DNA from 2 places in the Geobacillus uzenensis genome. Region 1 is predicted to be linked to the other one. Evidence: riboswitches for the same ligand, from Rfam matches in the RefSeq annotation. Region 1 holds a riboswitch; the other holds the start of a gene.
What was found. Region 1 has a riboswitch for thiamine pyrophosphate ahead of thiC (phosphomethylpyrimidine synthase ThiC). Riboswitches for the same ligand answer to the same signal wherever they lie in the genome.

Region 1 (4,880 bases):
TTTGCCTGCTCGAGCGCCCATTTGATGTACAAATCATATTCATAGTTCGGGTTATGCGGCGGCGTGCAAGGCTCGATCAGCCCTTGCAGGTTCGGCCCATAGTTTTTGACATACCCATGCGTATCAAGGAAGACCATGGGATTCCATTCTTTGATTAATTCTACGGTTTCCCGTGTTTCCGGTTGCGACTGGGTGATAAAATCGCGGTTCAAGTCGATTCCCACGCCGTTAAACCGCGTCGCCTGCACGCGTCCATCCGGGTTTTGCACGACGTTAAAAATGAGGACGGTGTTCGCTAAAATTTGTTTCGTCACGTGATCGTTTTGTGTGGCGAACCGTTCAATCAGTTGAAGAATGGCGTCCGTGCCGACAAATTCAGTTCCATGGATTGAACCGTTGATCATAATCGGCACTTTGAAGTCTTCGTTGTTCGCCACCCATTCTTGCGCTTTGCCCGGATTTTTGAACATTTGCTTCCGGAGCGCCTGAATTTTGCCGAATTTGCCGCGCGTCGACGGGTCGGCAATCGTGACGACATAAAGCGGATAACCGTTCACTGATGTTCCTCTCACTTCCACCTTGACGCGGTTCGACCGCTTTTCAATTTCGTTCAGTTTGGCGCCGATTTGCGAAAACTTGACAAAGTCATAGTTTTCTTGGTTAAACAAGCTTCCGTTTTGTTCTTCAAACGCATTGACGTTCGTCCATTTGACCGGTCCGGCTTGCGCAGCTGTCCAAGGGGAAAAGGCCAGCAAACCAACGGCAAGCGCGCCGCCGATCATTTTCTTTTTATCCATGAATGATCCTCCATTCTATTGATCTAGCAAATGAATATTTATAAGACAATCGTTATTTTAATGCAATTCCTTTTTGCTGGCAATAGAAATTTTATTTCAGGCTATCGGAGAGGGCACTAAAGAAGGAAAATACATGTGTGCTGGCGAATATGTCCATGCGATAGGAATAGTAAAAAGTTTTTTGACGATAGAAAAGGGGGAAAACAGTTTGTCGTTCATGAGTTATATCATTCGCACGATGTTCGTCGTCATCCCGGGAACGGCGGCGATCGGCCTTGCGATATGCCTGGCCAACAGCATTCGCGGGGCGGCGTTTTGGTGGACATTGGCCGCTACATTGCTATTTGGCGCGATTGTCGGTTTCATTTCAGCAACGCTCAATTACCGACGGTTTGTTGCTCCGATTGCCGTCATTAACAAATATTTAGACAAGATGACAGGCGGGGACTTAACGGTGCGCGTGCCGCTGGACAGCGTGCAGCAGCTGCGGCCGATTGCCGCATCATTGAACGATATGGCGGACGCTTGGCAAAAGGTGATCGGCCGCATTCAACACCATGCTGACGAAGTGTCGCAGTTTTCCGGCCAGCTAGCCACCGTCGCCGAGCAGACGACGGGAGCGACAGAACAAATTGCGGCAACGATGGAAAGGCTCGCTGCCCATGCGGAAGAGCAGGCGGATGCGGCCCGTGGCACAGCGGCATCGGTCAATGACATTTCCCAAACGCTCGTTGACGTTGCCCGTCATACGAAAGAAGTGGCTCACAGCGCCCAAGAAACGGCGGTGAAAGCGGAAGCCGGCAAGCAGTCCGTGACGCAAATGGCTGAGCAAATGCAATTCATTTACGACCACGTTCAAGCGCTCGGCCAAGTTGTCAAAGGGCTCGGGGAGCGCTCGAATGAGATCGGGCAAATTACGGAAGCGATCACGGGCATTGCGTCACAGACGAATTTGCTGGCGCTCAATGCGGCGATTGAAGCGGCGCGCGCCGGCGAGCAAGGGAAAGGGTTTGCTGTTGTCGCGGACGAGGTGCGGAAATTGGCGGAACAGTCCGCACGTTCAGCGCAGCAAATTTCCGATCTCATTGGCTACATTCAAGAAGAGACGAAGTTGGCGATTTCCTCCACAGAGCGGGTCGTTGCTGAGGTGACGCAAGGGTTGGACGTCGTCGCTGTCGCCGGTCAGTCGTTTGCTGATATTCGCGAGGCGGTCGGTCAAGTAAGCGAACAAATTCGACAAGTATCGTCCGCGATTGAACAAATGACGGGCCATGCCCGCCAGGTGGATGAGGCGCTCCGACAGATGACCCAAATCGTTGAACAGTCAGCTGCTAGCGCTGCCAATGTATCGGCGGCAACCCAAGAACAAATGGCCTCGGTCGAAGAAATCGCCTCTTCGTCGACATCGCTCGGCCAGATGGCGGACGAGATGCGGGTGATGCTAAAGCAATTTTCAGTATGAGTAGAGAAAAAGTGTGTTTGTAAAGCTGTGGCATGGAACAAAATGGTTTGCGCATTGGCCTATTGTGCAGTAAAATAAAAAAAGTCAGTCATCATGGTTATACGCTCATCTGCTAGGGGAGTCCGGGAGCCGGGCTGAGAAAAGAACGCGATGAAGTTCTTTGACCCTTTGAACCTGATCTGGGTCATGCCAGCGTAGGGAAGCAGGCAGCGGGAACAGATGGACGCTTGGGTTGTTCATTTGGTCTTTTTGCCTTGATCGGGTTCCGTTCGTTTTGCGGAACCCGTTTTTGCGTAAATATCCCCCGTTTTTGCCTCTCTTTTGCTGGTGCGGCTGCAGGTCTCAACCACCATTTCAAAGGAGGAAAGCCGCATGGAGAACATCCGCTCGTTTATGTCGTTTCCAGCCAGCCGAAAGGTGTACATCGAAGGATCGCGTCCGGACGTGCGCGTGCCGATGAGGGAAATCGCGTTGTCGCCGACGAAAACGCCGCAAGGAGAGGTGGAAAACAAGCCGGTGCGCGTTTATGATACAACCGGTCCGTACACGGATCCTAATTTTGAACCGAATGTAGAAAAAGGATTGCCGCTTCTACGCCGCAACTGGATTGTTGAGCGCGGCGATGTCGAAGAAACGGAGCCGCAGGCAACCAGCAGCCGTGCGTTGTCGCTTCCGTTTGCGCGCCGTCCGCTGCGGGCGAAGCCGGGAAAAGTGGTAACGCAAATGCATTACGCCAAAAAGGGAATCATTACACCGGAAATGGAATTTGTCGCGATTCGCGAGCAAATTGATGCGGAAATCGTTCGCCAGGAGGTTGCTGCCGGCCGAGCGATCATTCCTGTGAATATTAATCATCCAGAAAGCGAACCGATGATTATTGGCCGCCGTTTTCATGTGAAAATTAACGCCAATATCGGCAACTCGGCCGTTTCTTCCTCGATTGAGAATGAGGTGGAAAAACTGCTCTGGGCGGTGCGCTGGGGCGCCGATACAGTGATGGATTTGTCGACCGGCAAACACATTCACGAAACGCGTGAATATATTCTCCGCAATTCGCCGGTTCCCATCGGAACAGTGCCGATTTACCAAGCGCTTGAGAAAGTGGGCGGCGTGCCGGAGAAGTTGACATGGGACGTGTATCGCGAGACGTTGATTGAGCAGGCTGAACAAGGGGTCGACTACATGACGATCCATGCCGGCGTGCGGCTGCATTACATTCCGCTCACCGTCAACCGGACGACTGGCATCGTCTCGCGCGGCGGCTCGATCATCGCCCAATGGTGTTTGGCTCACCATCAAGAAAACTTCTTGTATACGCATTTTGAAGAAATATGCGAGATTTTAAAACAATACGATGTTGCCATTTCGCTCGGTGACGGCCTGCGTCCGGGTTCCATTGCCGATGCAAACGACGAAGCGCAGTTTGCCGAACTTGAGACGCTCGGCGAGCTGACGAACATCGCCTGGGAGCATGACGTGCAAGTGATGATCGAAGGGCCGGGGCATATTCCGATGCAGAAAATCCGCGAAAACGTCGAGCGGGAACAAGAGCTTTGCCATGGAGCGCCGTTTTACACGTTAGGGCCGCTTGTCACCGACATCGCGCCGGGATACGACCACATTACATCAGCGATTGGCGCCGCGATCATCGGCGCCTACGGGACGGCCATGCTTTGCTATGTGACGCCGAAAGAACATTTAGGGTTGCCCAATAAAGAGGACGTGCGCGCCGGAGTCGTTACGTATAAAATTGCCGCCCACGCCGCTGACTTGGCGAAAGGGCATCCGGCTGCCCAGCAGCGCGACGATGCGCTCTCAAAAGCGCGCTTTGAGTTTCGCTGGAACGATCAGTTCCACTTATCGCTCGATCCGGAGCGGGCCCGGGAATACCATGATGAAACATTGCCGGCTGAGGCGGCGAAAACCGCCCACTTTTGTTCGATGTGCGGACCGAAATTTTGTTCAATGAACATCTCGCACGAGCTGCAACGGAAAATCAAAGAAGAAGGAATGAAAGAAAAGGCGGACGAATTTGTGCGCGGCGGTTCGTCGCTCTATCGGTAAGAAGAGGCTGTATATGTGTGCCGGGCGTGACTAGACGCCCGGTTTTTCTTTCGGATATTATGCCTGTACAGCGTTAGCGTGAAAAGAAAGGCAGGAAAAGCGCGTCGAAAGAGGAATCATTCACCGCGATCGATATTCTAATTGTTTCAAACGAATAATAAAATGATTTACGAGAGGAGAAGAGCTAGATGAGACAAATGGTATGCGCCCACAAAGCAACGGTTCCATCGTTCAGAGAGGCCACTCGCTAAGCACGTATTCGAACGATGGCGATGATCCGGCTTCGACCGGAACCGGACGCCCTGCCGTTTGCCTGCCCCGCGCGTAAACCATCGAATCGAAGGGGGGAGAGGCTGCGATGAAGATGGCTTCCGACTTAGTGAGAGGAATGCCGCCGTATTTGTTTTCCGCCTTTGAGCGCAAAAAAGCCGAGCTGGCGCAAAAAGGCATTGATGTCATCGACTTAGGCATCGGCGCGCCAGATTTGCCGCCGCCGCCGTTTCTTATTGAGGCGATGAAGCGCGAACTTGATGACCCGCGCAATTATACGTATTCTC
Region 2 (4,880 bases), on a different contig from region 1:
GCCGCTGCTTGACATCCTCCCCTAACAGCTGATAGTCTCCTTGTGTACGGATAAGCTGCATGAGCGCATGCAAAAGCGTGCTCTTGCCGGCGCCGTTTCGCCCGGTGACGGCAATCCATTCGCCTGCGCGCACCGTCGTTTCAGGGACGTTGATTTTCACTTCCCGGTTGCGAAAGCCGCGAAAATCGCGGAGGCAAAGGAGTTCCTCTCCTTCCCACCACTTCCGCCGCTGCGCCCTCCGGTCATATTCCTCCCAAACGCCTGGATGCCAAATGCCTTCGGTGCTCATGACGTCTTTATATTCAGAAAATATCCCCCCCGCCTTTCCGTCAGCCATCACTTGCCCATCGCGGCCGAGCAGGATAATCCGGTCGACAAAGTCAAGGACATGATCGATTTTATGTTCGACGATGACGACCGTTTTATCGCGGCCCACCTTCTTGACCGTTTGCCACACCGCCTTCGTCCCTTCCTCATCAAGCAGCGCCGTCGGCTCATCCAAAAACAGGACGTCCGGCTCAAGTGCGAGTACAGATGCGAGCGCCAGCCGCTGTTTCATCCCGCCGGAGAGAGTATGGATATCCGTATGCGGCGCGATTGCCAAGCCGACTTGATCCAACAGCGCGCGGATGCGGGCAGGCATCTCCTCGCGCGGCACACCTCTATTTTCAAGAGCAAACGCGATTTCCTCATCGGCGTACGGCATGCAAAATTGCGCATCCGGGTCTTGAAACACGTAGCCCCACCGTTTAGGCAGCTCGAGATGCTCCGCCTTCATCGGCACATCGATCGAATTCGGAATGATGCCGGCCATCACTTGCAGCAACGTCGATTTGCCGCATCCCGACGGGCCGAGAAGGAGCACTTTCTCCCCGGCGGCAATCGACAGCGAGAAGTCGCGAAACAACAGCTCATGATGTCCGGGAAATTTGAGGCGCAGTTGATCGATCGCAATCACATGTCCCATCATTTCCCCGCCGCCTCACCGGTTAAGCGCATCATAATCTTCCTTTGAAGCCGGACGCCACATTTGCGTCACCCCGGTTTTCTCAAGCGCCTTGGCCAACGAGACAGCGAACACGCCGGCAATGAGGATGGCGCCGGCAAAGCGCGCCAGCAAAAAAAGCGCCATGTTCCAAGGGGCCAACGCCTCAATGTACCCTTTGTAAAAGTCCATGATGAGCGAACCGACCGTCGCGCCGACCGCGCTTAGCGATACGACGAGCACGTCAAACCGCCGATAGCGGAACGCCGCAAACACGAGCTCGGCAAACAGCCCTTGAATGAATCCATAAATGAGCACTTCAAGCCCCCATTGCGACCCCATGATCAGCTCGCCGGACGAAGCCGCCATTTCGGCAAGCAACGCCACCCCCGGCTTGCGGATGAGCAAATAGGCGAGCGAAGAAGCAATAAACCACATGCCGTAAATCAATTGATCCGCATGAAACCCGAACACTTTCACCACTTCATATAATGGCCCCCATACTTTGTAAATGACGCCAAACACGACCGCAATTACAATCGTCGTCAAAATGTCAGCCAACTTCAATCCTTTGGTTGTCTTCTCCATCGCATGCCTCTCCTTCCATGATTGAACCGTACGTCACTCGTTCACCGCCGGCCTGACGGACCGCCATCGTTCGAGCCGGTACGCCATGTCCCAAAACTCATACTCATATTCGCTGCTGATCAAAAAATGCTGTTCCATCCGGCGCCGATCCTCTTCTGTGACAGCGGCAGCGATGACATCAAGCCGGGCGATCTGCTCTTCAACAAGCGAACGGAACCAATCAGAACTGTATGCACCGATCCATTTTTCGTAAATCGGGTCATTCGGTTGGCACGTTTTCAATCGTTCGCCAATTTCATAGTACAGCCAATAGCAAGGCAAAATGGCAGCGATGACGTCCCCTAAGTGCCCTTCATACGCAGCACGGTACATATGAGAAGTATAGGCGTACGCCGTCGGTGCGGGAACAAATGCTGCCCGCTCCTCTTCAGTAATGTTGAGCAGCTCGGCGAACGTTTCATGCAGCGACAACTCCGCCTCGCATGTGCTTTGCGCATGATGCGCCAGCCGAGCGGTCGAGGCCAAATCCGGCGCCTTTGCCGCCCCGATCGCCTGCACGCGGGCGAAATGGCGCAAGTAATACGCATCTTGCATCACATAATAGCGAAATTTTTCGCGCTCGAGCGTTCCTTGGCCGAGCTCTTGAACGAACGAATGGCGAAAACTCGCCTGCCAGATCGGGTCGGCGGCTTCGCGCACTCGCTTGGCAAAAGACATTCTTCCTCCCCCTTTTTGCAAAATAAAAACGCCGCTTCCTTTACCGACTAGCGTAAAGAAAGCGGCGTGAGCCTACAATGTCGCAAGGCAAAGCCATCGTCGCCTATGCATAGCTCCTCTCCACTTCCCTACGCTGGTATTACCCAGATCAGGTGCTAAGGGTCTCAAAGGCACACTTTGATCTCAGCCTTTCTAAAGGCCCCCCTAGTGGATGTTCCGTCATGATGCCATTGTTCTGTTTACATTTATCATATCACGGCAACGGCGGTTGTCAACCTTTTTTTCCGTCCTGCGTTGCGTCGCCCACCGCGATTCGCTATGATTAAAACGCAACGACTCACTATCGAATGGGAGTGGAACTACATGGCAAAAGTCATTTTAAAACGGCAGCGAAAAAAACGGCTTGAACAAGGTCATCCGTGGATTTTCCAAAGCGAAGTCGACCGCATCGAGGGCGACATCACGCCGGGCGACTTCGTTGACGTCTATAACCATCAAGGCTATTGGCTGGCGAAAGGGTACATCAACCCGGCCTCGCAAATCATCGTGCGCGTGCTGACGCAAAACCCCGATGACGAATTGGATGAGCGGTTTTTTATCGAGCGCATCCGCCAGGCATGGGCATACCGCGAACGGATGATCCCCGGCGTCCGCTCTTGCCGCGCCATCTATGGAGAGGCCGATTTTCTGCCGGGGCTTATCGTCGATAAATACGAGGACGTTCTCGCTGTGCAAATTTTGGCGCTGGGGATGGAAAAGCGCAAAGACTGGATTTTGCGCGGTTTGCTTGACGTGTTCGCGCCAAGAGCCATTTACTTGCGCAACGATGTGTACGTTCGGGAGCTTGAGGGGCTCGAACAAGAAAAAGGCTTTTGGTACGGAGAAGCGGAAACGGAAATCGAAATCGAGGAAAACGGCGTCAAATATATGGTCGATATTGAAGGCGGTCAAAAAACCGGCTTTTTCTTCGACCAACGGCAAAACCGCGCCGCCCTCCGCCCGCTCATCGGTCCGGAAACAACGGTGCTTGACTGCTTCACCCATACCGGTTCATTTACGTTAAACGCTTGTCTGTATGGGGCAAAGCACGTCACCGCCGTCGACATTTCCGAGCATGCGATTGAAACGGCGAAACGAAACGCAGCCTTAAACGGCTTTTCAAACGTCGACTTTGTCGTCGCCAACGCCTTTGACTATTTGCGCGAATCGGTGCGCGCCGGCAAGCAGTGGGATGTCGTCATCATCGACCCGCCGGCGTTTGCCAAGTCAGCCCATGCGGTCCCGAAAGCGCTGCGCGGCTATAAAGACATTAACTTAAACGGATTAAAGCTCGTCAAGGACGGCGGCTTTTTTGTCACTTCGAGCTGCTCGTACCATGTCCGTCCGCACATGTTCGAAGAGATGGTCGCCGATGCAGCGTTTGACGCCAAAAAAGTGCTTCGCCAAGTGTACTGGAACGGCGCCGGCTATGACCATCCGAAGTTGCTCGCTGCCGATGAAGGCGACTATTTAAAATTCGCCATTTATGAAGTGCATTCGCGGCGTTAAAGAAAAACGCTTAAGGGCAAGCCTTAAGCGTTTCTTTCTTGTCTCGGGCGAAGCGGCTGTTCTTTGCGCAACACGCTCAAATAAACGAGCATTGAAACAAACACCGAACCGGCGGCAGCTAGATAAATGCTCGGGTAGCCGAACCAATGGCTGATTTGCCCAAAGACGATGGCTCCGATGCCGACGCCTAAATCAAAAAACGAGAAAAACGTCGCGTTCGCCATCCCTTTCCGGTGAACAGGCGCCCGCTCCACCGACCATGCCTGCAGCCCTGGCTGCACCATGCCAAACCCAAAACCGTACAGCACTGCCGCAGCCAATAACGCCCATTCCCCCGGCAGCCAGGCGAGCATAAGCATCGCCAGCAAAATGAGCCCAGCGCCGGGAAGAAAGACAGCCCGATGACCTTTCCGGTCATACAGCTGACCAGCGAACGCCCGCGTGACCATTAAAGCGAGCGCGTAAAGCAAAAAGTAAAGCTGCAAGCCTCCGATCTGTTTTTGCGCTGTATATAAGGGCAAAAACGAGGCGATGCCGCCAAACGTCACCGTTAAAAAGAAGAGCAACACCGATGGAATCAAAGCCGTCTTTTCGTAAAGATCCCATTTGTTCACCCTCTGGCCATGTCCCGCCTCCGCTTTTTTATATGTAATCACAGCGGCAAACAACAAGGAGGCCACACCGAGCGCCGCACAAATCATAAATAAGTGGCTGTACGGAATGGCGGCTGCCAACACGAGTCCGAGCGACGGTCCAAAGGCAAGGGCGATGTTCCCTGACAGCCCGTAATACCCCATCCCTTCCCCGCGGCGGTTCGCCGGGATGATGTCTGTCGCCACCGTGCCGGATGCCGTTGTCGAAAACCCCCAGCCGATCCCTTGGACGACCCGCATCAAAAAGAGAAGAAAAATGCTCGAGATGAAGCTGTACGAGCCGACCGAAACGACGAAAATCACCAAACCGAGCAAAAACACAAACCGCCGCCCCCGCGTCTCAAGCGCATGGCCAGCGAATGGCCGGACGATGAGCGCCGAAAACGTAA

Region 2: linked by a shared signal. The riboswitch ahead of tenA (thiaminase II) and the one ahead of thiC (phosphomethylpyrimidine synthase ThiC) in region 1 are both predicted to bind thiamine pyrophosphate.

Annotation. Positions count from the first base shown of each region.
Region 1 is NZ_NEWL01000009.1:80,123-85,002, reverse strand. Features, by position in the region: gene B9L21_RS13890 (M14 family zinc carboxypeptidase) at 1-797, opposite strand, end outside; gene B9L21_RS13885 (methyl-accepting chemotaxis protein) at 1,006-2,259, shown strand; TPP riboswitch at 2,364-2,477, shown strand; gene thiC (phosphomethylpyrimidine synthase ThiC) at 2,632-4,323, shown strand; gene B9L21_RS13875 (aminotransferase class I/II-fold pyridoxal phosphate-dependent enzyme) at 4,682-4,880, shown strand, end outside.
Region 2 is NZ_NEWL01000008.1:68,269-73,148, forward strand. Features, by position in the region: gene B9L21_RS12985 (ABC transporter ATP-binding protein) at 1-967, opposite strand, end outside; gene B9L21_RS12990 (ECF transporter S component) at 983-1,573, opposite strand; gene tenA (thiaminase II) at 1,607-2,290, opposite strand; TPP riboswitch at 2,399-2,506, opposite strand; gene B9L21_RS13000 (class I SAM-dependent rRNA methyltransferase) at 2,654-3,838, shown strand; gene B9L21_RS13005 (MFS transporter) at 3,862-4,880, opposite strand, start outside.